3 regions of the Paenibacillus sp. SSG-1 genome follow, and region 1 is predicted to be linked to each of the others. Evidence: riboswitches for the same ligand, from Rfam matches in the RefSeq annotation. Region 1 holds a riboswitch; each other region holds the start of a gene.
The links. Region 1 has a riboswitch for cyclic di-AMP ahead of BCV73_RS29120 (3D domain-containing protein). Riboswitches for the same ligand answer to the same signal wherever they lie in the genome.
Positions count from the first base shown of each region.

Region 2: another riboswitch for cyclic di-AMP. It lies ahead of BCV73_RS33790 (hypothetical protein); the one in region 1 lies ahead of BCV73_RS29120 (3D domain-containing protein).
Region 3: another riboswitch for cyclic di-AMP. It lies ahead of BCV73_RS03250 (alpha/beta fold hydrolase); the one in region 1 lies ahead of BCV73_RS29120 (3D domain-containing protein).

Region 1 covers NZ_MBRK01000001.1:6,373,410-6,383,581, reverse strand. The annotation lists gene BCV73_RS29135 (AbrB/MazE/SpoVT family DNA-binding domain-containing protein) at 246-500, opposite strand; gene BCV73_RS29130 (HD domain-containing protein) at 824-2,104, shown strand; gene BCV73_RS29125 (TatD family hydrolase) at 2,163-2,933, shown strand; cyclic di-AMP (ydaO/yuaA leader) riboswitch at 3,138-3,364, shown strand; gene BCV73_RS29120 (3D domain-containing protein) at 3,635-4,804, shown strand; gene rnmV (ribonuclease M5) at 5,031-5,585, shown strand; gene rsmA (16S rRNA (adenine(1518)-N(6)/adenine(1519)-N(6))-dimethyltransferase RsmA) at 5,582-6,472, shown strand; gene yabG (sporulation peptidase YabG) at 6,529-7,428, shown strand; gene veg (biofilm formation stimulator Veg) at 7,666-7,941, shown strand; gene BCV73_RS29095 (small, acid-soluble spore protein, alpha/beta type) at 8,076-8,255, shown strand; gene ispE (4-(cytidine 5'-diphospho)-2-C-methyl-D-erythritol kinase) at 8,570-9,424, shown strand; gene purR (pur operon repressor) at 9,545-10,172, shown strand, end outside.
Region 2 covers NZ_MBRK01000001.1:7,359,732-7,369,903, forward strand. The annotation lists gene BCV73_RS33745 (amidase family protein) at 1-381, opposite strand, end outside; gene BCV73_RS33750 (AraC family transcriptional regulator) at 611-1,450, opposite strand; gene BCV73_RS33755 (MFS transporter) at 1,748-2,965, opposite strand; gene BCV73_RS33760 (MarR family winged helix-turn-helix transcriptional regulator) at 2,975-3,358, opposite strand; gene BCV73_RS33765 (PAS domain-containing protein) at 3,561-4,178, opposite strand; gene BCV73_RS33770 (helix-turn-helix domain-containing protein) at 4,426-4,782, shown strand; gene BCV73_RS33775 (urease accessory UreF family protein) at 4,872-5,531, opposite strand; tRNA gene BCV73_RS33780 (tRNA-Leu) at 5,785-5,867, shown strand; gene BCV73_RS33785 (glutathione peroxidase) at 6,013-6,507, opposite strand; cyclic di-AMP (ydaO/yuaA leader) riboswitch at 6,818-7,028, shown strand; cyclic di-AMP (ydaO/yuaA leader) riboswitch at 7,151-7,323, shown strand; gene BCV73_RS33790 (hypothetical protein) at 7,460-7,849, shown strand; gene kdpF (K(+)-transporting ATPase subunit F) at 7,991-8,068, shown strand; gene kdpA (potassium-transporting ATPase subunit KdpA) at 8,139-9,818, shown strand; gene kdpB (potassium-transporting ATPase subunit KdpB) at 9,835-10,172, shown strand, end outside.
Region 3 covers NZ_MBRK01000001.1:654,364-664,535, reverse strand. The annotation lists gene csaA (chaperone CsaA) at 1-25, opposite strand, end outside; gene BCV73_RS03255 (SDR family NAD(P)-dependent oxidoreductase) at 310-1,149, shown strand; gene BCV73_RS03250 (alpha/beta fold hydrolase) at 1,311-2,126, opposite strand; cyclic di-AMP (ydaO/yuaA leader) riboswitch at 2,310-2,474, opposite strand; cyclic di-AMP (ydaO/yuaA leader) riboswitch at 2,562-2,749, opposite strand; gene BCV73_RS03245 (hypothetical protein) at 3,149-3,862, shown strand; gene BCV73_RS03240 (MATE family efflux transporter) at 3,903-5,282, opposite strand; gene BCV73_RS03235 (sugar phosphate isomerase/epimerase family protein) at 5,282-6,085, opposite strand; gene BCV73_RS03230 (oxidoreductase) at 6,134-7,189, opposite strand; gene BCV73_RS03225 (AraC family transcriptional regulator) at 7,223-8,158, opposite strand; gene BCV73_RS03220 (sugar phosphate isomerase/epimerase family protein) at 8,250-9,002, opposite strand; gene BCV73_RS03215 (Gfo/Idh/MocA family protein) at 9,058-10,170, opposite strand.

The DNA.
Region 1 (10,172 bases):
TGAAAAGACAGTCGCCTTTTATAGGGATGAAAGTTTTTCCGAGGTTAGGGAATTTGTGGCAAAATGGAAGCAGCCGGAGTTAGGATGCATCGTGCGGCTGCTTCTCTTCTCCTTGTAGCGGTCATCCCGCCGACAATCAAAAAAAATGCCTCCCACGGCCGGGTTCTAAGCCGAGGAGACACCAAGGAGATATGAAAAAGGTTAGAATTAACAATTTGAATTACTCTTATTATATACTAAAAATCTTAATTTGTCACAGGTGTTGGGATTTCTGATATGCAATCGTGACAAACAATTTTTCCTTTGAAGTAAGTAACATTCTCAGCATTGCCGCAGAAGATGCAGGCCGGTTCGTATTTCTTGAGCATAATACGTTCTCCGTCCACGTAAATCTCAAGTGCGTCTTTCTCTCCAATGCCCAAGGTACGGCGCAGTTCAATGGGGATAACTACCCGACCCAGTTCGTCTACCTTTCTTACAATACCAGTTGATTTCATCATAACTGATCATTGCTCCTCTCGCCATAGTTTTAAAATGTCATAATTCGACAACGTTCTCTCTTTAATGATATCAATAATACCAACGATTCCCAAAACAGTCAACCAGTAAATTTGGTTCAATAACCTTACAAATAGCATAACAGCTAGGAAATCACTCATATCAGGATTCTTTTCCAATTATATCGCCTTGGTAGTATAATGTCGATTTGGAAAACCTTAATTCTGCTTATTTCGACATGTATCGACATCAATTGTCAAAAATATTTCAAAATTAAAACACTTAACAACCCGAATTTCACAAAATGAATGGAGTTGACCTGAACATGAACCCACTAAGTGAGGAAAAAGTCTTTAAAGATCCGGTTCACAATTATATTCACGTCCAGGACTCCACGATTTGGAGGCTTATTAATACGACCGAATTTCAGCGCTTGCGGCGGATCCGGCAGCTTGGAACCTCGTATTTGACGTTTCATGGAGCGGAGCACAGCCGTTTCTCCCATTCTTTAGGGGTATATGAGATTACACGGCGGATTATTTCGCAATTTGAGCGCAGTGGATATCCGGATTGGCCAAAAGAAGAGAGGCTGCTGACGCTGTGTGCGGCGCTGCTGCACGACCTGGGACACGGCCCCTTTTCCCATTCGATTGAAGAAGCCTTTCATATGAATCATGAAGACTGGACTCGCCGGATTGTCACCGGAGATACGGAAGTGAATGATATTCTGAGCGAGATTGCCCCGGACTTCCCGGACAAGGTATCCGCCGTCATCGCGAAGACCTATGATAAACCGATTGTAGTGAACCTCGTTTCGAGCCCCTTGGATGCCGACCGGATGGATTACCTGCTTCGGGATGCTTATTACACCGGGGTGAACTACGGCACGATTGATATTGACCGTATTTTACGGATGCTCCGTCCTTACCAGGGCAGAGTGGTGGTCAAAGAGTCCGGGATGCATGCCGTGGAGGATTATTTAATGTCCAGGTACCAGATGTACTGGCAGGTCTACTTCCATCCGGTAACCCGCAGTTCAGAAATTATTTTGCGCCAAATTTTCCGGCGGGCCAAGGAGCTGTACCAGGATGGTTATCCTTTTGGCTTTATGGTCGAGCCGCTGCCGCAGCTCTTTGAAGACAAACTGGACGTGCAAGCTTATCTGAAGCTGGACGAGGCGCTGATTCAAACGGCCTTCCTTCAGTGGTCCTATGAGGACGACCGCATACTCAGCGAGCTGTGCACCCGATTTATGCACCGCAAACTGTATAAATATGTAGAAATGGACTCCGTCGATTTGGAAATGATCGATGAAATCCGCCGGGAGTTTGGACAAGCCGGAATGAACCCGGAATATGATCTGGAGATTGATTTTCCGACCGATCTTCCTTACGATGTATTTCGTCCGGGTGACGAGTCGAGCCAGAAACAGATCCTGCTGCTCGACCGCCAGGAGCAGCTGCGGGAAATATCCGAGGTGTCGGATATTGTCCGGTCCATCAGCGGCATTCACCGCGGGAAATATCACTTGTATTATCCGGAAGATAAACTGGAAAAGGCGATAACCGATCTTTCTCCTTCGATTTCCCGCATTTTCAAGCTTTAATGACAAAATACCGTACGAAAGTGAACCTGTGGTACCGACAAGAAAGGAGTTCAAATTCATGGAACTGTTCGACACGCATACCCATCTGGATGCGCAACAATTCGACGAGGACCGGGGGCGGGTCATTGACAATGCCGTACAAGCCGGTGTAACCCGGATGATCAACGTTGGTTTTAACCGGGAGACGATTCCATCGACGATGAAGCTGGTGGAAACGTATGATTTTATATATGCGGCCATAGGCTGGCATCCGCAGGACGCCGTTTTTATGCAGGAAGGCGATCTGGAGTGGATTGCATCCTTATGCAGTCACCCCAAGGTGGTGGCCATCGGTGAAATTGGTCTGGATTACTACTGGGACACCTCGCCGAAGGACGTGCAGCACCGGGTCCTCCGCCAGCAGATCGGACTGGCCCGAGAGCTCAACATGCCGATTGTTATACATAACCGGGACGCCCATGAGGATATTGTGAAAATATTACGGGAAGAGAAGGCCGGCGAGGTCGGCGGTGTCATGCATTCGTTCTCGGGGAGCTGGGAAACCGCGAAGCTGTGCCTGAATATGGGCTTCCATCTTTCGTTTGGCGGACCTATTACGTTCAAGAATGCCAGAGTCCCCAAAGAGGTCCTGGCTCAGGTTCCGATGGACAGGCTGCTCATCGAAACGGACTCTCCTTATCTCACGCCACACCCTTTCCGAGGGAAGAGAAACGAGTCGGCAAACGTCCGTCTGGTCGCTGAAGCGGCAGCCCAGATTAAGGGGGTTGACCTGGAGGAAATTGCCCAGATTACCACCCAAAATGGGCTGGAACGATTTGGAATTGTGTGAAATCGGGAGAAAAACAGCCGAAAAAATGAGCATGAGCGAATGATTAAAGAATTTTAACAAACAAAACGCCGAATATTACATTTTTTTAACCACTTTTTCAAATAAACGTGGTTGATTACCGCTTTACAACATGCATCAAAACAGGATATCATCTTTTCAGTGAATCATTGAGCTGTCGTTAAGGTCTTACCTTCGCAGCTTCATGAACCAGTCTCGCTGAGTCTCCCGCATGGGAGAACGGGGGAACCAATACTGGAGCGGGGCATGACAGACCGGAAGCGGTCCGGTGCTCGCAAACGTATTTGATTTCTTTTTTGGGTCTCTGGGGTGAATTGAACGGCTTTACGCCATGAGCGTAAGGACGCGAATAGGGCGGCTCTCTTTCGCCCGAACCCGACAGCTAACCCCGTAAGCGGATAAAGAGAGGTACCCTCGTGCATGACAATTCCGATATTCAGACATCCGGAAGCCACGAAAGAGTCCTCGTAAGCTCTTTTCTATCGGCTTCTTTTGTTTTGAATAAAGGAGAGGCAGTCATCATACTGTTGTATAACAGGAGGTGACAAATCATGATGGAGAGATTGGTTCATGGTGCAAGAACGCATGCTTTCTGTGGGTTCTTGTAAAAAATTGAGTATAGTCGCGTCAAATACAATCATGCATAACTCTAGACGGCGAGGCTATGAAGGAGGATCGAGAAAGTGGGCGTTTTCCAACCAGAGAAGACCCATGATTCAAAAATCTCCAGCATGTCTTACGCATTGCGATGGAAGCATGAGAATTTGCGCCAGATCTCCACTGCAGCTATCGTTTCAATCGCGGTTACCCTGATGATCTTGCTGCTCGTGTACAGTCAATCGCGAAAACAAGTTTATTTGGTAGTAGACGGTCAAATGAAATCTGTACAGACCAATACATCTTTACTTCAAGAAATGCTGGATGAGCAGGAAATCAGTCTGAAACCCGAGGACCAAATATCGATGCCGCTGAGCGGGGCTATATCCGACGGCGACAAGGTCGTGATCGACCGCGCGAGTCCTGTGAAGGTGACGGCTGATGGTGCAACGAAGCATTTGTATACAACGGCCAAAACGGTCGGCGACGTGCTGAAAGAAACCGGCGTCAAAGTCAAGGAAACAGACATTGTCACTCCGGCTGTCGAAACGGCGGTCTCCACCAACACGGACATCCGGATCGTCCGGATGAACAAACAAGTGATACAGCGTCATGAATCCCTCCCCTTCCGGGTGGTCAAAACCTCCGACCCCAGCATTTATAAAGGCGAGTCGCGGGTGATTCAGCAGGGATCTCCTGGCGTCATGGTGCAGTACATTGAGAAGAAGTACAAAGACGGCAAGCTGGTGTCCATGAAAATGGTGGGCAAAAAAGTGCAGACGGTGACCAAGGATAAGGTCATAGCCGTCGGCACGAAGAAAAAGCCTGTTCCCGTAGTGACCGAAGTCAAAACAGCCGTTGCCAAAGCTTCTTCTACCCCTGCCAAGGTGAAGAAGGTCAGCAGCAGCAGTAACAACCGGGTCAGCAAGGCCGGCGTTGACTTTTCCTACAAGAAGCTGATCAAAGTCTCCATGACCGCTTATTCGTCTGGCGAGTCCGGAGTCGGCACACGCACCGCCACAGGAACACGTGTCACGGAAGGCCGCACGATTGCGGTTGATCCAAGCGTCATTCCTTTGGGATGGTGGGTTTACATTGAAGGTGTTGGCTTCCGTCGTGCGGAAGACACAGGCGGAGCCATTAAGGGAAATAAAATCGATATATACTACGATTCCGTCCAGCAGGCACGCAACTTTGGCCGTAAATCCGGCCTTAAGGTATACGTGATCGGTCCGGTCAAACCGGAGCTGAACTAATTTCGTTTTACTTTGCCATTCTAATGTTATAGTATTATGATCATGAAAATGTCATGCTAAAGAAGAGGAGCTTTCCTCTTCTTTTTGTTGTTAATTTACAGCAGTTTGTCTATACCGGGACCCCGCAAAGTACCTGAACAGGCATCACGGTTTATGCCACTTGCAGGGACTTGGCTGTCCGGCGGCATTGACGGGTATAATGTACTCGAAAGGAAGACAGGAAATCATGATTAAAGAAGTCATTGTGGTGGAAGGCCGGGATGATACCGTGGCCGTGAAGCGGGCGGTGGATGCCGATACGATCGAGACGGGCGGCTCCGCCATCAATGCGCGTATACTCCAGCGGATCGCGCTGGCTCAGGAGCGGCGGGGGGTCATTGTGCTGACGGACCCGGATCACGCCGGCGAAAGAATCCGCAAAATCATTTCGGCCAAGGTGCCTGGCTGCAAGCATGCGTTTATCCCGGAGGCCGATGCAACCCGCAAGGGGGATATCGGTGTGGAGAACGCCTCGCCTGCGGCGATCCGCAGAGCCTTGGAGCGGGTTCACACCTCTTATGAGGGGGCGGAAAGCCAGATCGACATGGAGGACCTGATGGAGGCGGGGCTGCTGGTGCACCCGGATGCCGCCGCCCGGCGGATGGCGATGGGCAACCTCCTCGGTATCGGCTACTGCAACGGCAAGCAATTTTATAAGCGACTCGCCATATTTCAAATATCCCGCGAAGAATTTGCGGATGCGCTTGCCCGTATCGAAGATGAAGGAGGCCGGACAACGTGAACGGCATGGACGACATCGCCACACCAAGGCGAACCAAAGAAATCATCCAGCGCCACGGCTTTTCATTCAAGAAGAGCCTGGGGCAAAATTTTTTGATCGACCAAAATATTTTAAATAAAATCGTGGACGCGGCCGGACTTGATTCCACCAAGGGTGCCCTAGAGATCGGTCCTGGTATCGGCGCCCTGACCGAAAAGCTGGCCCAGCAGGCAGGGGCCGTCACGGCGGTTGAGATCGACCAGAGGCTGATTCCGATCCTCGAGGAGGTTCTCGCCCCATACCCCGGCGTAAAGGTACATCATGGGGATGTACTGAAGACGGACCTCGCTGCGTTGTTTAAGAGCAATTTTGCCGGCGTATCCAAAGTCAGCGTCGTGGCCAACCTTCCGTACTATGTGACGACGCCGATCTTGATGAAGCTGCTGGAGGAGCGGCTCCCGCTGGAGAACATCGTCGTGATGATTCAGAAGGAGGTGGCAGACCGGATGGCCGCCCGGCCGGGCACGAAGGATTACGGCAGCCTGAGCATTGCCGTGCAGTATTACAGCGTGCCGGAGCTGGTGTGTATCGTGCCGAAGACGGTATTCATTCCACAGCCGAACGTTGAATCGGCCGTGATCCGTCTGGCCGTGCGGGAACAGCCGCCGGTTGTGGTTGACGATGAGCGGCATTTCTTCGAGGTGGTACAAGCATCGTTCGCTCAGCGGCGGAAGACGATATCAAACAATCTGAAGAGCCGCTTCTTCCCCAATGAGGGACGGGAGCGTCTGGATCAGCTGCTGCAGGCAGCTGGAATCGACCCGTCCCGCCGCGGCGAGACGCTCAGCATTGAGGAATATGCCGTGCTAAGCAACCTGCTGCGGAAGGAAGGCATCGGCTTAAATTAAACAAAAGATGAACCAATAGGGGGATTCGCCCATACCATGGGGTAGGGGTGATGTTCATGAATATTGGAGACCTGGTCGTGCGCAGATCCTACGGCGGCGATATCGCGTTCCGCGTCGAGGATTTGCGCAGGGACGAAGCGGTGATTAAGGGAACAGAGTTCAGACTTCTGGCGGATTCTCCGCTCGATGATCTGGTAAGGGTTCCTTATGCGCCGGTAAGCGAAAAAACCGAGAAAGCAAATATTAGAGCAAACGAGTCGCTCAGTTTATTGAAACGTCACCGTCAGGAGCAGACCCAGCGGAATCAGGCCACCTTGAGCGGAAGCGGGGAATGGGGAACAGCTGAGCCGGCTTATTTCGAAGTCCCCGGGAAGGTGCTTCATCTGGATGGAGATCCGAATTATTTGAAAAAGAGCCTGAGCCTGTATGAGCAGCTTCGGGTTCCGGCCGAGGGCCATTATGTGAATGAGGCCGGGATGGCGGACGCCCTGTACCGGCTGCTGCCTCGGGTCCGGCCGGATATCGTGGTGATCACGGGACATGACGGCGTACTGAAGCATCGCCAGAATCATGATTTGTACAGCTTGAACAGCTATAAAAACTCGCAAAACTTCGTCAGGGCGATTCAGGTCGCGCGCCAGTTTGAGCGCCATTACGATCAGATGACGATTATCGCCGGCGCATGCCAGTCGCACTTTGAGGCACTGCTGCAGGCTGGAGCCAACTTTGCCAGCTCCCCGGGGCGCATCTTGATTCATGCCCTGGATCCGGTATATGTTGCCGCCAAGGCGTCGTTTACATCGGTTAGAGATACGATCAATATGACGGATGTGCTTCACAATACGATCAGCGGCACGCAGGGCGTCGGGGGCATTGAAACCCGCGGGAGCTACCGGATCGGCCTGCCCCGGCTGAACGACTTAACCAAGCTTAAAGTGACGCCGTCGGCCATTTAACATGTCCGGAAATGCCATGCAAAGCTCTTGACCTGACAGTATAACGAAATGCAGGAACCGTAATCTGCCGGCGGATTGCGGTTTTTTGTTGTTATCCGGGTGTAAGCAGAAATGAGCTGGGGTTCCGAAAAAAAATTCGTTGACAACATAAAATTGATGCTGATATAATTATTGTTTTGATTTGACAAAACTCTCTTTTCGAGTTATAATGGACAAGGAAAGAGGTGGTCGTCGACAATGGCTAAAAATACGCTGTTGGAAATCAAACGCAATCTCGAAGCTCACGTGGGTCAGAAGATTTCGCTTCGGGCTAACGGTGGTCGTCGCAAGACCGTCGAGCGTACTGGTGTTTTGGAAGAAACGTACCCATCTGTTTTTATTGTGAAATTGGATCAAGAGCATCAAACCTTTAAACGTGTTTCATACAGCTATGCCGATATTCTTACGGAATCCGTGGAGGTTATTATTTGCGATGATAATACCGGCACCCGGATCGAGTTGGAGAAAGCGTAACTTTAATGACAAAACAGCCTTCCTGATGGAGGGCTGTTTTTAGTTGGCAGGGGGATATGGAATGAGGAGCGGCCGGGAGCGGGATAATACTTATGGCAGCAGCCTAATTCCGATGGAACCAAAGGAGGATGTTCATGAGCCGCAGACGCCGCAGTGTCATGTCGGATGAGCTGAAGAATGAGTTGGCTAAGGATTTGGGATTTTACGAAACTGTCCAACAGGAAGGCTGGGGAGGTATTAAGGCCAAGGATGCGGGCAACATGGTAAAAAGAGCGATCCAGCTTGCCGAACAGGCCGCCGCACGTAAATCCTGATTCACACCAGCAATGCCGGCGGAGGCCTCCCAAGCGGGAGGTTCTCCGTTTTTTGAATTAAAGGCTGTGTCCGCTCCGCCCTTTGTCTGTAAACGGAAAATGACTTGACTGGTTCAGTTTGATATAATGATTTGAAGTTGCAGATTTCTGGATTGAACCCAAGAGAAAAAAAGCTTGAGGTGCATTCCAGGTTTCTGGATTGAGCCCAAGAGAAAAAATGCTTGAGGTGCAATCCAGGTTTCGGATTGAGCCCAAGGATTCGAAGCGGCTTGTGTCAATCCAGATAGAGGGAATCTTGAGGGTGGGTGAACGCCTTGAAAATTTACGAAAAAGCACCGGCCAAAATCAATTTGATGCTGGATGTATTACATAAACGGCCAGACGGGTACCATGAGGTGGAAATGGTTATGACGATGGTCGACCTGGCGGACCGGCTGGAGATGTCGGCTTTGCCCCGGGATACGATTATTATTTCAAGCCAGGCGGGATACATACCGTTGGATGAGAAGAATTTGGCGTTTCAGGCCGCAAGGCTGATTAAGGACCGGTACGACGTCAAGAGCGGTGTGCATATCCATCTGGATAAGAAGATCCCCGTAGCAGCAGGTCTGGCCGGAGGAAGCAGCGACGCCGCCGCCACTCTGCGTGGTCTGAACCGGCTGTGGGATTTGAACATTCCGATAGAGGAGCTGCAGAAGCTGGGTGCGGAGCTCGGATCGGATGTTCCGTTCTGCGTGACTGGAGGTACCGCTCTGGCGACAGGGCGGGGTGAAAAGCTGACGCCTGTGGCGAATCCGCTGCAGTGCTGGGTGATTTTGGCCAAACCGCCGATTAACGTATCGACCGCGGAGGTCTACGGCAAGTTCAGAGCGGCGCAGGTCAAGGAACATCCATCGGCCCAAGGCATGATCCGTGCGATCGAAGCGGGAGACTTTCATGGCGTATGCACCCGCCTGGGGAACGTGCTGGAGGATGTGACGCTGAGGCTGCATCCCGAAGTGCAGCAGCTGAAGGAAGGGATGCTGCGTCTTGGCGCAGACGGGGCTTTGATGTCGGGCAGCGGGCCGACCGTATTCGGCCTGGTGTACAAGGAATCGAAGGTGGCACGAATCTATAACGGGCTGCGGGGCTTTTGCAAAGAAGTGTATGCGGTGCGCCTATTGACCTAACTTCGCCAACCATGTTGTACAAATCCGTACAAAAATGATATATTCTTACTATAATATTCGGATTTTCTGGGTGATTTTGCTTTAGATTCCGATGAATACAGCGATAGCGAGGAGTATTTCGTGAAAAAATTAAAGCGAAGCGCGCGTTTGGTGGAGATGACGCAGTATCTTTTGTCCAGACCGCATACATTGATCCCGCTCACCACATTTGCCGATAGATACGGAGCCGCCAAGTCTTCGATCAGCGAAGATTTGGTTATTATCAAGGAAGTGTTTGAGGAGGAAGGCATCGGGGACCTGCTGACGCTGGCCGGGGCCGCCGGAGGCGTGAAATATATTCCGAAAATGCCGAAGGAGCAGGCGCTGGTGTTTGCGAACGATCTTTGTTCCCAGCTTCAGCAGAAGGACCGGATTCTGCCCGGCGGGTATTTGTACATGTCCGATTTACTGGGACAGCCTTCTCTTATGAACGAGGCGGGAAAGATTTTTGCCACTGCATTCTCCGGCAAGGACATCGACGTGGTCATGACCGTGGAGACCAAAGGGATTCCGCTGGCTTATGCCACCGGGGCCCAGCTGAACCTGCCGGTTGTTCTCGTGCGCCGGGACCACCAGGTTACGGAAGGATCTGCCGTGAGCATCAATTACGTGTCGGGATCGCATAAGAGCATCCACACGATGTCCCTTTCGCGGCGGGCGCTGAAGGAAAAGTCGCGCGTCCTGATCGTGGACGATTTTATGAAGGCAG
Region 2 (10,172 bases), 990 kb from region 1:
TTTGCTGTAAGGGCTGCCTCCGGCAATGTCTTGGTAGCCTGCGGAAGCGGCGTAAGGGACATGGATGACGGAATCCAGCAGTACGGCGGCCTTTTCGCGTGTCAATGCACCGCTAATATTGGAACCGGATGGGCTTACCGTCCTCCCGGCTTCTTCTGCAGCGAGTTTCATCGCTTCGGCAAACTCTGCGGCAGTAATCGGTTTGCTGCTGGCGGTAAGGGAGGTCAGAGATTTGGGCATCCAGCTCTGGGACAGTGCATCGGCCGTCTCACCGCTTAGAGCTGCCGTGGAAGCGGCTGGTGAGGCAAAGGCCAGCGTCGGGGTCAGCGATAAAGCTGAAACGATTAAAACCGTGAATAGATTGCTCTTAAAACTCTTCAAGTCGTTCTCCTCCAATACAGCGTTATGTATTCTGACTTTGTGGCGGAAGGAAGGCATCGTTTGAAATTTCCGCGGGAGAAACTTCGCAGGATGGAGGACGAACCCGCAGAAACTGGGGATAAACGAATGCCTTCACTCCGTCATTGGAGTCTATTATATTGAAGAAGAGTTAACATGAATTGTATAAAACGGAATTTGTGTCAGGAAAGTTTACGCAACAATAACTGGATTACGATTTCCGCAGGAGCTGCACCATCCAGTGGGTTGGGCATTCGCTGCTGAATTTTTTGAACTCGTGGATAAAGTGGGCCTGGTCGTAATAGCCGTACTCTGAAATAATGTCGTTAAAAGCCGCCCGCGACGGATGCAGCAGTCTGCCCACGGCCGATTGATACCGGATGATCTGGCAGAACAGCTTGGGAGAGAGGCCTATATACGCCTCGAACAGGGATCGAAAACTCCGTGTTGAACAGTCCATAGCTGTAGAGAGCTCGGTTATGCTGATATTGCCGCAGGACTGAAAAATAAGCCGGATGGCCTGATAAAAGTATGGCGGTACAGAAGCGGCAGTGCATGGCCCGGAATGAAGCAGCTTACGGAGGCCGCTGTGGAAACTGGATATTCTGCGATGGAATGAGGCGTCCTCCGCCTGGATTTGCTGTATGGCGGCGGCTGGAATAGATAAAGCGCGATCCAGCGGCGTGGATCGGTCCGCCAATTCTTTTAGCGGAATTTTAAAAGCAGGAGCGAGGGGGACGGGAAGCAGCCGGACACCGAAGTATAACGTGCCTGGACGAAACGGCACCTCCCGGCGGCAAAGGACGCTGCCGAGAAGCAAGGAATCGGTAGGAAAGCCTCCGACCGGGAACAACATATCGACATGTCCCCCGGGCAGCACGGGGCAGCGTCCTGAGTGGCCACGTGGGACCGAGAATTGGTAGAACAGAACAGGCAGCGGAGTGTCTGGTAATAAGTCGCAATGCTCTGTGTAATCGGTAAAATGCTTGGCAAAGCCCGGCTGAACGGGCATAAACGTCTCGAAGGCAGTGGATGCGGCCGGCATGTTCATCGTAATCTCTCCCCCGGAATTGGAATAGAAATATGGCTTATGGTAGATAATATGACTATTTTACTCCTTGATTGATAGATTTGAAAGTATATTTAACATTTTAAGTTATAAAATATGACATTTATTTATGTAGTAATGTTCATTGATGCATTGGGAGAGCCACTAGTGGAACCAGGGTAACTACAGGGAGTAGGTGATGTGTGGGGCCGGGGGCATATGGCTGTGATTGTAAAAGAAATAAAAAGCACCCTTCTGCCAGGTACAGAAAGGTGCTGAATCGATCAAGCCCAAGGGGCTTTAGACGGTTGTGGACGTTCCGGTATCGCGGTTTGGCATGTTGTTGTTCTTGGCCCGTTTCGCAAGATAGAACGCGTATACCATGATGAACAGGACGAGGAACAAGGATGCATAACGGTACATTGCCCCGTAAGTCGAGTATTGGGCGATCTGGCCCAAAATCATGGCTCCAACGGCGATGCCAAGGTCCAGTGAGTTGAAATACATACTGTTGGCGAGTCCCTGCTTTTGTGGAGGAACCTGCTGCAGCATCCAGGATTGAAGGGTCGGTTGAACCGTGCCGAATCCGAGGCCGTAGCAGAGGGCGGCAAGGGCTAAAAATCCGGTGGTATGGGCATAAGATAACAGCCATAGCCCTCCAATGAGCAGCACCGCCGACGGAATGAGCAGGGCGATATGCCCCTTGCGGTCGTAAATTTTGCCCGAGATGGGCCGAATCAGCACGACGGCGGCCGCATTGAACAGAAAGAACAGCGATGCGTTCGCGAGGCTGGCCTCTTTTCCGAACAAATTAATAAAACTGAGCAGTCCGCCATAGGTAATGGACATCAGCAGGTTCATCAGGCTGGGCAGAAGGAGCGCTTTCGGAAAGCCCTGCTTCTGGGGCACCGCCGTAAATTCTTTTGGAATGGCCGGGGCGGCCGGCTTTACCTTTTTGGTCAGTGGAATGACCAGTGGGAAGATCAGGGCAATAACGATTAGTGTAGCGTATACCAGCGTGTCGAACCCTTTGTTCTCCAGAAGCGCCGTCCCGATGACAGGTCCAAGCGAAAGGGCGATGCTTGTCGACAGTCCGAAATAGCCCATGCCCTCGCCCAGCCTGCGGACCGGTATAATACCGGATGCCATCGTAGGCAGCGTCGTGCTGCCCATGCCGAAACCCACCCCGAACACGATCCGCATCAGCAGCAGCAGCGCCATCGTGCCGCTCCACAGGTAACCGAAGGTGGCGAGCAGCGCTAAGGCAAGGCCGATATATAAGATTTGATTGCGGATGCCTCTCTCCAAAGCCTTGGCAGAATACAGGCGCGCCGCGATCGCAGCCAGCGAGAACAGGGTCGTAAACATGCTGACCATGAAGGCGCTGGCGTGAAAATGTTCTTTTACATAGCCGGACAGAGGGGATACGATCATTTGCAAATTTAAAAATAACAGCAGGTTGCACAGCGTAAGCATAATAAACTCACGTGTCCACAGTTTCTCTCGGGTGTCGTTCATAGGTGACTCCTACTCCATTAAAATTCGATCTATATTTTTATTGATTTGATCCATGATGCGGTTCAGTGACTCCAATTGCTCGTCCGTAATGCCGGCGATCAGCTCGTCATTAAGCTTCAGCTCCATCGGGATCGTTTCTTTCATCAGCTCCTGCACGGCTGGCGTGGCGTAGATTAAATAAGCCCGGCGGTCGGCCGGATCCGGCTTGCGCTGAATCAGTTCTTTCTTGTCCAGCACATCGAGAATGCGGGTGATGGAGGGCTGGTCTTTGCCGGAGCGAAGCGCGAGTTCCTTCTGGTTAATGCCTTCCTGGAGGTGAACCTGGTACAGTACGGACCATTGCTCGGGTGTGATGCCGTAAGGTTTAAGCAGGCCTGCAAAAATAGAAGACATTCTGCGGGACATATTTCCGTATCGGAAACCGATCGTTTGGGACGAAGATGAGAAGCGGGTCAGGGAAAACACTCCTTCAAAATATAATTGTCATAACAATTATATGGATATGAACAAAGAACGTCAACGAAAAAAAGCTGCAGTGCGTTGACGATGATTTTGAAGAAGTGTTTGGTTGGGGTAGAGACTGGTGGTGGGGCAGCTACTGGTGAGTAGGCGTGTCCAATATGGACGAGTACTTGGGATACAGCCGCCGTATGCAGTCCGGGCAAATATCGTGCGTGAATTCGGTGTGGGCATGCTTTTGCAAAAAACTCTCGATGGAATTCCACAAGTCATCGTCATCGCGGATTCGTTTGCAGACGGCGCAGATGGGCAGCAATCCGCGTAGAGTGCGGATCTGGGACAAGGCGGTCATCAAGTCGTTCTCGAGCTGCTTGCTTCGGCTGATATCCGACAGGCAGACGATCATTCCCCGAGGTTCCTCCCTGGCGCCGTTCCGGAGCGGGAAAGCCTCGATTTGAAACCAGCGGGAGGGCTGGATGCAGCTCGACCGGAATTCGTTCCTGTAGTATGTAGAAATACCCTGCAAAACCGCCTGGAGTCTGTCCATGTCTTGTTCGTCTTCTCCCGAAAGGGCGTCGGCGATTTGCATAAAATTAATACCAACCCAGTTAAAGGATTGGGGGACGCCTTCGTCATACGCGCTTTGAATCCAGGCGTGGTTCACTGAAATGATAACTCCTCCGGCATCCACGACGGCAATACATTGCCTCATGGCATGGATCAATTCATGATAAGAAATGTCGAGTGTGTGCAAAAGCGGTCGCTCCCTGTCTTGGTATTGGTCATAAGCGGGCCCGAATCGCGTTGGAAAGGTAATGTCAGATATGAAGTGAATGATTGCAGGGCGGTTGGATTAGAAAAGGGACTAATGATACAATAAGAGCCATAGGTATGGAAATTCCTAATATAAAGAATACTATACACGTTTTTGCGTCATATTGCAAGCATGAAATTACTTAAATGCGTCGTTTTTTTGCGACATGACTGGAAGGCGGTTTTTTATGCAATCCATTTACGGACGTATTGAGGCATTGATTAAGCAGAAGGGGATGACCAAAAAGTCGTTTTGCGAGCAGCTTAATATCAGCACGGGGAATTTCGGAGATTGGAAAAGGGGGAAGTCCACCCCGAGCACCAATAAATTGATCGAAATTTCGAGCTTTTTCGGCGTCAGCCTTGACTGGCTGATTCTGGGCAAGGAACCGGGGCCGTATATGGTGAAAGAGCAGCAGGATCCTTATTTGTGGGAAAACGGAAGGCAGTTAAACGAAATGCCGCTATCCGATCACGAGAAGGAGTTTATCAAGGAGTACATCAAGTTTGTGGAATACCGGAAGAACCAGTCCCGCGATCAGTAAGATGAAGATCAATTACATACATGGGAACAGAAAAGGCACTTCGCTGCAGCAGGGCAGAGCGGAGTGCCTTTGTGGTGTTGTTAAAGAGATCACGAGGCGATATGGGAGTCGTTCTCCTGGATATTGAAAAGGTCTGTGGGCAGGGAGTCTTTCTCCGCTGTCCATGCGCGCTCCATTTCAGCCGTCCATTTGCCGGCCAACGCTTTGGCGTCGTGAGGCGGGATGCTCAGCGAGCGGGCGGCGAGCTGGATGCATGTGCAGACCGCAGATTGCATATAGCCATAAACGGTGTGGTCGCGGCTGGATCCGAGCTGATAGTTGACATAGGCATGCGCCGTGGCCAGGCAGACGGGAGACAGCTCCTTCTGCGCGAGTTCGTCAAGAACCTTCAGATTGAGCCAGGGGTACAGGGCCTGGGCCAGTTTCAAAAGTCTTCTGCCCCGTTGGCGCACCGCTTCATCATTTTCATGTGCAGCGATTCCTCCGAGGATGTACCGGTCAATTCGGGCGATCTGACGGATATCCCGTTGGTCGGCAGCTGCGTAAATCGCCTGAATGGCCGCGCCGTCTTGGCGGACCAAGCGACTCATCATCGGATGAAGGATGAACCCTTCCAGCTCTTCCTGGCTCTGGATGCGCCCTTCTGCAATTCGGGTTTGGAGGTCAAACACATGGCTGAAGCCTCCGACCGACAAGTCGTTATCCAGCGTTTGCACGTAATCGAGCAGTTTGGTGCTTTTGTCGTTCAACGCGGTCACCTCCATATTATTGTGGTAATAAATATTACATGAATTACGAAGTAAAATCATCGATCACTATTATTTGTAAGTTAATATTACATAAATATTGTGATTTGTCAATGTTAGGGCGACTTAATCACTGTTTTTGTTGTTTTATGTGTTATATAATATTACATGGATGGTGTTTTAATGTATTTCCCTTTACAATTCGGATGATTTTGTGTATAATAAAAAAGTTCGCTAAATGAACTTTGGATATTATGCGGTAGTGGTGGAATGGCAGACACGCTATCTTGAGGGGGTAGTGGGCGTACGCCCGTGGAGGTTCGAGTCCTCTCTACCGCATCTATGAACACAGAAAGAAGCTTCCTTGGAGAAATCCAGGGGAGCTTCTTTTTTTTGCTTATTGCATTTTCGTATATTTCGGGGTCCCGCAAAGCTAGTGAATTCGGATCGCAGCAAGTAGCGTTATTTTGTAGGGCTGATTTGCCTATTCGCTTTTTCCGGATGCAAGCAGCTTGCGGATGTCGTTTTCGATTTTGTCCGGTGTCGTTTTGGGCGCGTAACGCTTGATGACCCTTCCTTTGGAATCGACCAGGAACTTGGTAAAGTTCCACTTGACCGCTTTCGATCCGAGCACGCCCGGCGCTTCCCTGGTCAGGTATTGGAACAGTGGGTGGGCGTTGCTGCCCTTGACGTCGATCTTCTCAAACATCGGGAACGTGACCCCGTAATTCATCTGGCAGAATTCGCCGATCTCCTCGCTGGTACCCGGCTCCTGATTGGCAAACTGGTTGCTCGGAAAGCCGAGAATTTGAAAATGATGGTCACGGAACTCGTCGTACAGCTCCTGCAGCCCGCGAAACTGCGGCGTAAATCCGCATTTGCTGGCCGTGTTCACGATCAGCAGCACGTCACCCTCATATTCCTTTAACGATACCTCTTTGCCGCGCAGCGTGTTCACTTGAAAATCATAGACGCTCACTGCCATCCTCCTCCTTTTGTGCTTCAATGAATGATCATCCAGCCGAAACATTTACCAATCACACAATTTAATTTTAAACGATTGAACTGGAAAGTCAATGCGGGTATTCCTGCGAGCCAGTGTCCCCGATTGTCCTGGTTTCCATAAATGCGCCAAATCGGGAGCATGAAAGAGGTAGAAGTCAAAAAGCCAAAATGTAAGCGCTAATAAGAGCCTGAATGTTCCAAAATTCGCGGTTCATGATTTTTAGACTGCCTTTACAGCTTGGAAGGAGCGGGTGTATGATTCAGAGCGTATTCAATACAGTTTCCATTACTAATCGCTGAGTTTCCGCAAAAAAGCGCGGAAATCGGGGGAACCAAACGCGTGCCATGGAGCAGCGAACCGGTGTGAGAGTCGGGGGTCTGCTGCCAGCCGCAGGGGTGAATCCCGGCTACGGATGCCATGGATCCGGCCGGGTAGAGCGACTCTCACCGCTCGAATCCGTCAGCTAACCTCGTAAGCGTCGTTTGAGAGAGGAATGATGAAACTTGCGACCCGAATAAACTTTCGGATCACAGGGGGATCAGCTGGCCTCTGTGTTTTTTTTACCCTTTTTTAGCTTACTGGAACAAAAGAGAGCATTCATCACAATCACATACACTTATCAATAACGCTTAATTTCGGCCGGAAACGGCCGGGAGCGGGGGAACCACAGCGGCCGCCTGGAATGGAAGCCGCCGGGGTGAATCTTTCCGGTACGGTAAGTACCGGAAGGTAGGGCGACTCTCACGCCCGAATCCGACAGCTAACCTCGTCAGCGTAACGGGAGAGGCAGCACTTGTCGTGCGCATTTTGAATAAAGGACGATCCTTCATAGTTCGTCTAAATTCAAGAAGCCGCGGGAAAGGTCCTTCTTTCCCTGCGGCTTCTTTTGCGTATTCGCGGCTGCCGCATAGGAGGAGCCTTTGAAATGGACAACGTCGTCATCGTGACCGCGCCGAACGAGGCGGGACGCAATTTTATCAAGCTGCTGATGTATTGGAAGAGGCCCTTTGCCGTTCTGACCAACAGTGCCCGGGAGGAACGCCTCTTGAGAAAAATGGGGGTGCAGCGGATCATCCGGTTGAATACGAATCACGCGGAGGATTGGGTGGTGCCCGAAATAGAGGTCGGCAAAATCTTTCTGTTTGAAAGCAGCCTCAACCTGACCTGCCGCTATTTGCAAATCTGCCGTCCCTGGACGTCGGAACCGGTATATGTCATTACGCAGAGGGGCAACTCACCCGGCATTTACCGGGGGCTTGGTGCCGATCACATCATTTATACCTTAAACGGCGAAGTCGGATTTTTACTGAAATAAAGATGATTCTAACCATGCAAAGGAGAGACCGGAAACGATGATGGATGTATATATGATACTTGCGCTCGCTGCAACTTTTGGCGTGTTCTTGTTATTTCTTCATTGGTGCGGCCGAGTGGTGGAAGAAGGGGGCAAAGACCAATGATTGTCGTTGGGGCATTCGCCGTGCTTGTCTTTATCTATTTGGTTTACGCCTTGATCCATCCGGAAAAATTTTGACGGGGAATTTTAAATCTGTAAGCCTCAAGGGGCCAAAGCAGAACATGCTCGTAAGAGGGGGAAGCCAGCCTTGGATATTTTGCAAATTTGTATCGTCATTTTCGTGCTCCTGCTGCTCGTGAAGCCGGTAGGCACTTACGTATATCATATGTTCTCCAATGAACCGAACCGGACGGACCGGATTTTCGGCGGCGTGGAAAGAGTTCTATACCGGATCATCGGGCTGAAGCAGCGGGGCAGCATGAATTGGAAAAAGTACGCGCTCAGCATGATCGCAACCAATATCTTTCTGGTAGCGATCAGCTATATATTGCTGCGAACGATGGGCGCCCTTCCGGGCAACCCGAACGGCATCGGCAATATGGAGGCGAGCCTGTCCTTCAACACGGTCATCAGCTTTATGACGAACACGAACCTCCAGCATTACAGCGGAGAGAGCGGCATGTCTTATTTTGGCCAAATGATCGTCATCACGATGATGATGTTTACCTCGGCAGCCTCGGGCCTGGCTATCGCGATTGCTTTTATGCGCGGCATCACCCGCAGGGGTGAAGGGCTCGGGAACTTCTTCGAGGATTTTATCAAGGCGCATGTCCGTCTGTTCGTGCCGCTTGCCCTCATCGTAACCCTGGTGCTGGTCGGGCTCAAAGTGCCGCAGACGCTGGAGCCGATGCGGGCCGTGCAAACGCTGGGAGGCGGCGTGCAGCAGATTCCGCTGGGTCCTGTGGCCTCACTGGAATCGATCAAGCACCTCGGAACGAACGGGGGAGGTTTCTTCGGTGTCAACTCGGCCCATCCGTTCGAGAACCCAAGCCCGCTGACCAACGTAATCGAAATTCTCAGCATGTGGACGATTTCGGCGTCACTGCCTTACACGTTCGGACGGTTCGCCCGGAACAAGAAGCAGGGCTGGATGATTTTCAGCGTCATGATGACGCTGTTCGTAGCGTTCCTGTGCCTGACGTATTTCTCGGAAAAAGCCGGCAACCCGCTGATCAACCAATTGGGAATCAACAGCACGGCCGGCAGCATGGAAGGCAAGGAGGTGCGCTTTGGCATCGCGCAGTCCGCGTTGTTCACAACCGTCACCACCGCCGCCACGACGGGGTCGGTCAACAACATGCATGATACGCTGACGCCGCTGGGAGGGCTTGCGCCCTTGGCCGAAATGATGCTGAACGTCGTGTTCGGCGGCAAGGGGGTCGGTTTCGTCAATATGATCATGTATGCAATCCTCGGCGTATTTATCTGCGGCCTGATGGTTGGCCGGACGCCGGAATTTCTGGGCCGGAAGATCGAAGCCCGGGAGATGAAGCTGATCGCGGTGGCGATTCTGATGCATCCCTTCATTATTCTTGCGCCGACGGCGATTTCGTTTATGACGCACCTGGGAACCGACGCCTTCTCCAATCCTTCGTATCACAGCTTGAGCCAGTCGCTCTATGAGTTCACCTCCTCGGCGGCGAATAACGGCTCCGGGTTCGAGGGATTGGCAGACAATACCGTATTCTGGAACGTCAGCACCGGTCTGGTGATGCTCCTCGGCCGATATATTTCGATTATTGCGCTGCTCGCCGTTGCAGGTTCGCTGGCGGTGAAGCAGAAGGTCGCCGAGACTCAGGGCACCTTCCGGACCGACAACAAGCTGTTCGCCGGCATTTTGACCGGAACCGTGCTGCTGATCGGAGCGCTGACGTTCCTTCCGGTCCTCGTTTTGGGGCCGGTCGCCGAATTTTTAACACTTAACTAAAGAGGTGGAGCAAGTCATGAGCGGACAACGCAAAAGTATGCTGTCTGGCGGTATTGCCAAACAGGCGCTGAAAGACAGCTTTATGAAACTGAACCCGGCCGTAATGATGAAAAATCCGGTTATGTTCGTTGTGGAGGTCGGCACCTTCGTGGTGCTGCTGATGGTTCTTTTTCCCTCTTATTTTCACACCGAGGGACGGATAGGGTTTAATCTGACCGTGTTTCTGATATTGCTCTTCACCGTCCTGTTCGCGAATTTCGCGGAGGCGCTGGCGGAAGGCCGGGGCAAGGCCCAGGCCGATACGCTCAAGAAGAGCAAAAAAGACACGACGGCGAACAAAATCGTGGGCGGCGA
Region 3 (10,172 bases), 5.7 Mb from region 1:
TCATCAAATCTTCGATGGTTGCCACAACTTTTCCTCCTTCTTATGCCATGATGATATCTCTCCATTATATCCCTGCCTGTCAATGGCACAAGCACTTTCACCAACCTAAAAAAGGCTGCACACCGCAGCCCAGATTCCCATAACGTATTTTATCGATATAGCCGCAAATAACAAATTAGCAATATGCCTAACTTTCAAGCTTGCCTTTTCATTTATTCCAAAAATCAATCGTTCATCCTCAAACTACGACAGTTAATGACGTATTACCATAGTATGATGAAATAAATAACTGCGAAGGAGTAGATGGACTTGAAGAGACTCGCTGGGAAAATCGCTCTTGTAACCGGAGGAAGCCGGGGAGCAGGACGTGGGATTGCCGTTGAGCTTGGGAAAGCCGGAGCAGTAGTTTATGTATCCGGAAGAAGTTTACGAGGGACGACTACACACGGTTTTCCAGGCAGTATCGATGAAACTGTGGAGGAGATTCGAAGTCATGGAGGAGAGGCGTACGCATGTCGTTGCGATCATACCCGTGATGAGGATACACAGGCTTTGATCGAGAGAATCCGACAGGAACAAGGACGGCTCCATATCCTAGTGAATAACGTCTGGGGACTGCATGACTTGGAAGTGAATTTACAATCCAAACCATTCTGGGAATATCCGCTGAACATGTGGGATGCTATGTTTCAGAATGGAGTACGCCCACAAATAGCGACAAACCATTATGCGATCCCGCTTATGCTGGAAGCTGATTCTGGATTGATCGTACATACCACATTTCAGGATCAGGATAAGTATTTAGGAACTTTCTATTACGACCTCGCCAAGAATACCATTAACCGCTCAGTGCTCGGATTAGCTCATGATCTCAAAAGCACTGAAATAACCGTGGTAGCGGTCTCCCCTGGCTGGATGAGAACAGAACTGGTATTAAGGAACTTCGGTACAGATGAAGCTCATTGGAAAGAGGTTGAGGCTCTGAAACACACGGAGTCGCCGTACTACGTAGGGCGAGCGGTGTCAGCCCTAGCTGGGGATGATGAGGTGAAACTGAAAAACGGACGGGTACTACAGGTTGGTGATCTTGCCCAGGAATACGGGTTCACCGATATTGATGGACGGTTCATCCCTCCCTTTTTAATATAATCAGTCTCATTGAAAAAACGAATACTCGCTAGAGCTCAGTTAACCGCCTTCTTATCGGGCGGTTAACTTATTAGCTAATATAGCGAGTAGATCGTTTGGTTAGGGCCAGTGCGATTCAAGATGCGATTTTCTTTCCAGGAGGCAAATCCCATGACCGCGGGCTACCCTCCATAGGCTTCCCGGGTCCGGTAAATATGCTGGTCCATCAAAAAGTTCAGCAGCATGCGGTTGAATGCATGCGGCTGGCATAAATGGGTCGGGTACATCGCATCCTCGATCGTCGCCAGCTGCACTTGCCGGAACAGGGTGGCCGCCCGCTGCATTTGCTTGACGAACCACTCGCTTTGGCTGCCTGCGACGCACAGTACAGGCATCGGCAGCCGTGCCAAATTGGCAGGCATCTCCATACGCAGCAGCTCCATACGCTGCTTGATCGACTCTGTCGGCCGCTTGTGGTACAGCTCCTTGCGCAGGATGCTGTAGACCGGCCTCCACCGGTTATACGTCACCCGCAGCGACCGGAGGAAAAACTCCGCAGGCAAATAATAAGACAGCCAGCTGCACGCCTCGCAAATATTCAGCAAATGGTTCTTTTTCCCGAAGCATCCCGCGAAGTAGCTGTCTACGAGCACCAGGGCGCTGACCCGGTCCGGGTGAAGGGCGGCAAACGTCTGGGCGAGCACGCTTCCGCTGGAACAGCCGACAAGCGTCGCCTGCGAAATATGCAGCTTATCCAGCAGCTCGCACAGATCGCTGCATTGGGTTTCCATAATGTGCCCGACCTCCACGTCAAGCTTCCCCGAATTGCCATAACCCCGGAGGTCCAGCACAATCACCTTCGCCCGCTTGCTGAAATATTCGACCTGGGGCTCAAACATATGATGGGACGACAAATGCCCGTGAATGAACACGATGGGCGTGCCGCTGCCGTGAATTTCATAATATAACGTGGTTCCGTTTACTTGTATCTGAGGCACTTCATGTTCTCCTCTCTCCCACATAACCTGTTTTCTCTGTTTGTGCAAAATCGCGGGCGCCGCCCGCTTGGGAATCGATGCTTCTCCTTGTTTAAACAACAAAAAAGAAGCACCGGAAAGAGGACACTCTTCCATGCTTCCAACTCCAAGGCCGAATAAGCCTTGCCATCTGCATGAATAACAGCTGCCTCTCTTAACACGCTTGCGTGGTTAGCTGACGGATTCGGGCCCAAGAGTAGCCCTACTCATCACTTTCGAGATTCACCCCATATGGCCGCAGCGGATGCTGCAGACACGACCGGTTCCCCCGCTTTCCGCCCTCCGGCGGAAATTCAGCGAATAGACATATTCCATGTACACGCTTCATCCTTCAAAATGAGCGCACAGAAAAACACAGAGCAGATACCCTGTGTTGATGCGTCAAATCACAGTTTCCTCCGCTCTCAACTACGCTTACGAGGTTAGCTGACGGATTCGGGCCGTGAGAGTAGCCCTACGGAAACAGGCATTGTCCTGCCTCCGATTCACCCCTGCAAGCCGCAAGCCCCAGCATAAAGATCCGTGGGACGAGGACTGCGATTGGTTCCCCCGCTTTTCATCGGAAAATTCAGCGTTCATCAAGTCGCAAATCTTACTCTATTGGATGATGAAATGAATATACGCCTGGGACGGCGAACTGTAAAGCAGGGAAACGATACGATTCCCTGCTTTATTTGGGGATCTGATGGGAAAACGGGTCCTAATCCGTAGGAATCATTGTTTTACGGCCTTTCCTACCGCTTTCCTTAGCTTTGCTGGATAACTGAAGGCGGGAAGCCATTCATATGGCTGAACCCGCCCATTGGATCGGAATATAATGCCGGTATAGGGCTGAAGCCGCTAGGCTGAAAAAAAGCGGCTTTTTGCCGCAATTTTGGACTTTACACTGGAAAGATGCTGGTTTTGATCCGAAAAATCCGCCTCGTCTTCTTGCCAAAGATATCCCTTGGACGTATGATGCGGATAGTTTACCAATCGGACACATGTATGGAACCCTACTGGCCGTGACGATCCGGAACAAGACGGCAGGGAGTATCCATGAAATCACGGTCAAGGAGGATGTCACGATGAACCGGGCTTTGATTCCCACCATCGAACTGTTTGAAATCGTTCTTCCAAGATACCAGCACCACAGCCTGGGCTGGCTGGAAAACTGCCGGATCGGCATTTTAAAGCTGCCTTACTCCGGCGAGGAAGGGCTTGCCGAGGGCCTGCTGTGCTCAGGCAAGCAAGCCTTCGATCTGGTACGGTGGGGCTGCCGCCTGCGCTATATTTGCGGCCTGACGCTGGAAGAGGCCATCACCGCGACGGCCATGAACATTCTGAAGCATCCGGACCACAATCAGTACCCGCTCGCGCTGATGGCGCTGCTTGATGTCAGGTCACGCCTGGAGCAGCATACCGCGCGCACAACAGCCGAACAGATGGGAAGATCCCTTGATGTCGGCCTTCTCAAGCTGAACCGTACGGCTTACGCCGAAGGAGCCGCAGCATCGCTGCGCATCGGGGGAGGAACGTCGCTTGCGATCTCCGGCCGGACGGCTGCCCTTGAAACGGAAATCCAGGCGAAAGCTCCCTACAACCGCCTCCCGCTGCTCGGCCGGGAATTCCCGACGGATACCCGCGCCTTGATCCGCCGCTCCTCGGCATATCTGTCCCTGTTCGGCGCCGGCACAAAGAACCGCCACCCCGGATAATCCCCGAGTGGCGGTTCTTTTGTGCTGCCTGCGCGGGCGGCTATAGCGCCTGCTCCTCGCTGCGAAGCTGCACCAGCGCTTTTCGCTGCCAGGCCTTGCTCCTCCAGCGGACCCAGAGCAGGATGCCCCGCAGCCATTCGTCGGCGATAAAAGCCGCCCAGATGCCGTACAGGCCGTATCCCCAATAAATGCCGAGCAGGTACGTCAGCGGCACACTGAAGAGCCAGGTCACCGTGATGGACACGATCATGGCGGACCGGGCGTCGCCGGCGGCCTGCAGCGACCGTTCCAGGATGACGTTGAAGTTGCGCCCCGGCTCCAGCAGAAAGCTCAGCAGCAGCAAGGCCGCTCCCATCGCGATAATGTCCGGGTCGGTCGTAAACAGCTTCATCAGCGGCTGCCGGAACAGCGTCAGCACGGCGACGGCCGCCAGCGTAATCAGCTCGCTGCGGATCAGATTCCGGATCACCTGCTTGTAGGCCTCTTCCCTCTGGCCCGCGCCGACCAGCTGCCCGACGATGATTTGCCCGCCCCGGCCCAGCGAGACGGCCAGAATCATGACGAAGAACATGATGTTCTGTGTGTAAATTTTCGTTGCCAGCACGCTGGCCCCAAGCGACGAAATAAAGGCCGTGGTCACAAACTGGTTGGCGGAGTACGACAAGGACACGGCCGAGGATGGCACCCCGACGCGAAGCACCTTCCCGATATGCTCACGGCTCCACACGAACAGGTCGTTCCAGCGGATGTAGACGCCCGCCGCCTTGCGGAGCAGCACCAGATTGACGGCCAGCCCGACGCACTGGGCAAAGGCGGTGGATATCGCCACCCCGACGACGCCCAGCTTCGGAAAGCCTCCGGGGCCGTAAATAAACAGGTAATTGCCGAAAATATTCAGCACGTTCATCCCGATCGTGACGACCATCGTCTGCCGGGTTAATCCGTGAGACTGGATCATGGCCGTGACGGCGGTCAGCAGCGCCTGAATGACCAGGGCGCCCCCGGCGATGAGCAAATACTTCTCCGCCTGCCCGAACAGGGAAGGATCGAGGTCGAAAATCCGCAGCAGCGGCCCGCTGAGCATCATGACGATGACGCTCACGACCAGGCCGAACAGGAAGTTCAGCGCCAGCGAGGACCCGGCAAGCCGGCCGATTTCATGCTGCCTGCGTGCACCCAAATACTGCGAGATGACCACCGCGGAGCCGAGCGCCACGAAATTGAACATCAGCACCGCAAACATGATGATCTGGTTCGCGACACCGACCGCCGCAACCGCGCCGTCGGACACCTTGCTCAGCATGAACGTGTCCGATGTCCTGAGAAACATTTGAAGGGCCGATTCCACAAAAATCGGCCACGTAATCGCAAGCAGCGACAGCTTGCTAACGGGGTTGTCTCCCGCGATGGATCTGGACATTACAGGCTGTAAGCCTCCCGGATCTTGGCGATGCCAAGCTTCGCGGTCTCCAGGGCGGTCAACCCGCCGTAGCTGTCCATAAACAGCTCCAGCGACAGGTAGCCCTCGTATCCCGCATCCGCCAGCGTTCTGGCGAGCGCTCCGGACGGAGCGATGCCGTCTCCCGGAAATACCCGGTGGGCGTCCTGGATCTCGGAGCGGGACGGCGCCGCCGGATAATCGTTCACATGGCCGATGCCGATCCGGTTCCCAGGCAAGCCTTCAAGGTCCCGAAGCTCGCTGCCGCCGGTATACATGTGGAACGGATCAATAAGAATTTTGGCGTCCGCCACCCCGCTGGCTTGAGCTACGTAAATCGCATCCTTCAAGCAGTTCAGCCGGGCCGCTTTTCCCCAGAATTCAAGATAGGGCTCTATGCCGATCCGGCGGGCCAACTCGGCCAGCTTGGCAAAGGAAGCGGCAAATTCGTCCAGCGTGACGTGGTCAACCTGTCCGAAGGGGGGCGCCGCCGCCGCGAGACAGCCCAGCTCCGCCAGCATCTCCATTTCCTTCTCCGCTTGATCGAAGCCGCGCTGTCTCGCTTCAGGATCACGGTCGGCCCAAGCCCAGAAGGCGATGGCGTTCGCCACCTTCAGTCCATGATCTTCGATATACCGTCTAAGCTCCTGCAGCTCGCCGCCCTCTGCAAGGTAAGCTTCAATGTCCCGTACCCACAGCTCGATGCCCTCATAGCCTGCTTCCGCCGCCACGCGGACCTGCTCTTTGACGCCGAGTCCGTAAGGCAGGAGTGTAGATGTATTCAATGACAATTTAAAAGGAAACAAGCTTGATCTCCTTCTTTCCGTAAGTAGTTAAGGGGTAAATGGCACCCTTCTCTGCTCAGCATGGCTCTGCATGCCCAGCTCGATGACACGGATCGCCATCCGGGCCTGCTCGGGCTTTACACTAAGCTCTGACACACCATGGATAGCCTCAGCCACGTTGCGGTAATAGGCGTCGTAACATCCCGGAATCGTCTTCAGACGCCCCGTAAACTGCAGGCCGTCCCGGCTGGCCACGAGGCTTCCCCACATCTCCTGCGGCTCTTCGCCCCATCCGGGCGATCCCGGCAGCCTGCCGGCCTTCAGCAGATTTTCCTGAGGATCTTCTCCATACTTGACAAACGAACCCTCCGTCCCGTACAACCGGTATCTCGGAGCCGGATCCCGGGCCAGCAGGGTCGATTTTACCGACACCTTCAGCCCATCCGGATACCCCAGCGATACGTCAAAATAGTCCGGGGCCAGCGTCCGCTCCCGCTGCGTCCGCACCTCTGCCTGCACGCTGTCCGGAAGCCCGAACAGCGTCAGCGCCTGGTCGATCAGGTGGACGCCCAGGTCATAGAACGTCCCGGACCCTTCGGCCCCCGCATCCCGCCAGCGGCTCGGATCGGCATTCGGGCTGAACCGGTCCCAGCGGAATTCCGCTTCGGTAATCCGGCCGACCAGACCGCGGCGGACAACCTCCTGCAGCGTCAGGTAATCGCCGTCCCACCGGCGGTTATGGAATACGCTGAGCACCAGCCCTTTACTTTGGGCCAGCGCGATCAGTTCGTCCGCTTCCTCCGTCGTCGCCGTGAACGGCTTTTCCACGACGACATGCTTGCCTGCGAGCAGGGCGTCCTTGACAAACGAGTAGTGCGCCGTGCTCGGCGTCGTAATGACGATCAAGTCGATGCCCGGATCCTCATAGGCTTCCCGGACGTCCTGTACAGCCCGGACGGACGGGTAAACCTGCAGGCACGAATGGCCGCTGCGCTGGACGATCATCGCCAGCTCCAGCTCCGGTACGGCCGTGATGACCGGGCAGTGAAACGTCCTGGCGGCGAATCCGTAACCGACCACCGCTGTCCTCACCTTCTCCTTCATTCGCATCACTCTCCTCTATAGCCAGGCGAATGTTTAACCTTCGCCGGCCCCGATGTTATACAGAATCCGGTTGACCGGATACAGCGATTCCGACTCCTTGACCGGAACCAAATCCCGGTACATCGGATTGTAATACTTTTTGCGGTACTGGCTGGCGGTGAGTCCCTTCACGGCTTTGAACACCCTGCTGAAGTAATTTTCATCCGAGAATCCGACCGCAAAGGCGACCTCCTTGATGCTGTGCTCCTCGTACAGCAGGAGCTGGCAGGCGCGCTCGATCCGCCGTTGAATAATCGCGTCGCGCGGCGTGCGGCCCATATACTGCACAAAAGACCTGGAGAAATGCTCATGCGACCAGCCGATCCGCCTCGCCAGCATTTCCACCGAAATGGCCTCCCCCAAATGCTTGTCGATATAATCGAGCGCCTTGACGATTTGGGGAGGAATCCGGTTGGCCGGCGTCGTCAGCGGCTCGTCGTAGAGGTGGCCGCTGATTTCCGTCAGCAGCGACCATAGAAGCGAGCTCCCGCGGCTCTGCATCCGGTCCGTGTGGGCATGGGCAATATGCATGATTTGCTTCATCATACCGACCGGAAGCTCCTCGTCCAGCGGAATACAGCTCGGCCCGCCGGGCGCAAGGAGCGGAAGAGCCGCCTCCGTCCCGCCATTTTCCGGAAATCCGAAATGAATGAACAGATGGCGCGCCGGCTGCTGCGGGTCGTATTCATAGGCGTGGTATTCGCCCGGCCTGGTCACGATAAAGCTCGGTTCCTGCAGGACGTATGCTTCTCCCTCCACCCTGTAGACGCTGCGCGTCCCATCCGGAAAATACAGCAGCTCGTAATCGTGAATCCGCCGCGGGCCGAGGGAGGTGCCGGGCTTCTTGACGATGTCCCCGACGATATGGATTCTCGGGAGGTGCACAAGATGCGAGGCCGCCCGGCTGGATTGGCTTTCCGTTGTATTCATGGCAGTTCCCTTCCTCATCCCCACGAAGTGGAGTCTTAGCTTCGGTTCCTTTTCAGGCCCATTCGATGTTCGTTCGTAAGAAAATAAATGATTAAATCAGTCCGAGCCCCTGCAAATTGCGGTAGCTGATCGCCAGGCTCTCCAGCGGATCTCGCCGGCTCTGATCCTGTTCGACGACGAGCCAGCCGGTTCCTACCTCCCGCGCCGTTTGAGCGATGGCCTTGAAATCGAGAATCCCCTCCCCGATTTCGGCGAAAAACTGCTCCTCGCCGGCTTCCACGTCTTTGATATGGAGCAGCGGGCACCGGTTCTGAAGCTTGGCGAGGTACGACACCGGATCTTCACCGCCCCGCTTGACCCAATACGTATCCAGCTCCATCTGAACCAAGGAAGGATCGGTTTCGCGGAGCAAAATATCGAGCGCGTATTCGCCGTCGAATTTGGCGAATTCCCAGTCGTGGTTATGGTACAGCAGCTGAACCCCGCGCCGGCGGAACTTCTCGCCCGCTTCGTTCAGCTTGGCGGCCTTGGCCAGCACCTCGTCCCGGGACGCAAAACGCAGCGACAGCGCCACGAATTTACCGCCGTCCACCTCCTCGAGATAATCCGCGATGTCGTCCGGGTTGAAATCAAACGTATCGAATCCGGCGTGGGTTCCGATGACCTTGAGGCCAATCCGGTCCAGCAGCGCCTTCTGCTCTGCCACAGTGATGCCTTCCGGCGGGCGTCCGAGCTCGATGCCCTGATAGCCGATGGCGGCGATTTTCTCCAGCGTGCCTATGTAATCCTTGCTTAATTGTTCGCGAACCGTATATGGCTGTACGGCGACGGGAAATTGGGTCATGATCTATGCATCCTCTCTTGGTTTGAAATGAGATAGATATTCCGTGAGGTGATCGTTACAGATCCAGCATGTTGTATTTCAGGCCGAGCGGCAGCGGAGCCGGACGTTCCACCGTGGATTCCAGGTGAATGTGGCGTTCCTGCTGAGACGCTTCGAAGATGCCGAGCGAGATGTCCAGCACATGGCGCGCCAGTTCGCCGCTTGCCCGGTTCGGACGTCCCGACTGGATCGCATAAGCCATGTCAGCGACGCCCATGCCGCGTCCTTCCTCGGCATACGGATGGGAATGCGGGATCTCTTTCGTCTGCCCGTTCGGGAACTGGATGGATACGGCGCCTCCAAAGAAGTTCGGATCCGGAACGTACAGGATGCCTTCCGTACCGTACACTTCCAGCCGCGGAGAATAGCCGAACGCCTCTTTGGCTGCCTGAAGGGTAGCCACCGCGCCGCTGTGGAAGTCCAGCACCGCCGATACGTTCGTCGGCGCTTCCACCGGCACCGTCTGGCCGAATGCCGGCGATTTCGGATTGGCCACCACGACCTCCTGCTGCAGCTGGCGGGCGGATCCCGTTACCCTCTGTACGGGTCCGAGCAGCGCGATCAGCGCCGTCAAATAGTAAGGCCCCATATCCATGATCGGATCGCCGCCCAGCTTCAGGAAGTTGCGGAAGTTCGGATGCATGCCGCCCGCGGCGTTCCCCATGATAATCGTAGCGCTTGCACCGTAAGGCGTGCCGATCCATCCGTCATTGATCAGCTTAACGCAGGTCTGGATGCCGGCGCCGAGGAAGGTGTCCGGCGCGCAGCCGACAAGCAGGTTTTTGGAATCGGCCAGAGCCAGAACCTCATCGGCATCCTCGCGGTTGAGGGCAAACGGCTTCTCCGTGTACACATGCTTACCGGCCTCAAGTGCCCGCAGGTTCAGCGGGGCATGCGCGGCGGGCGCCGTCAAATTGAGAACGATTTCAATTTCCGGATCGGCCAGCAGCTCCTCCACGGTGTACACGTTCGGAACGCCGAACTCGTCCGCTTTTTTCTGCGCGAGCTCCGGAACCATATCCGCTACGGCTTTGACCTCGACGATATGGTCGAGCATGCCGGTCAAATTTTTCAGATATACGGTGCTGATCATGCCGGTACCGATGACGCCAACCTTGACTTTACGCACGA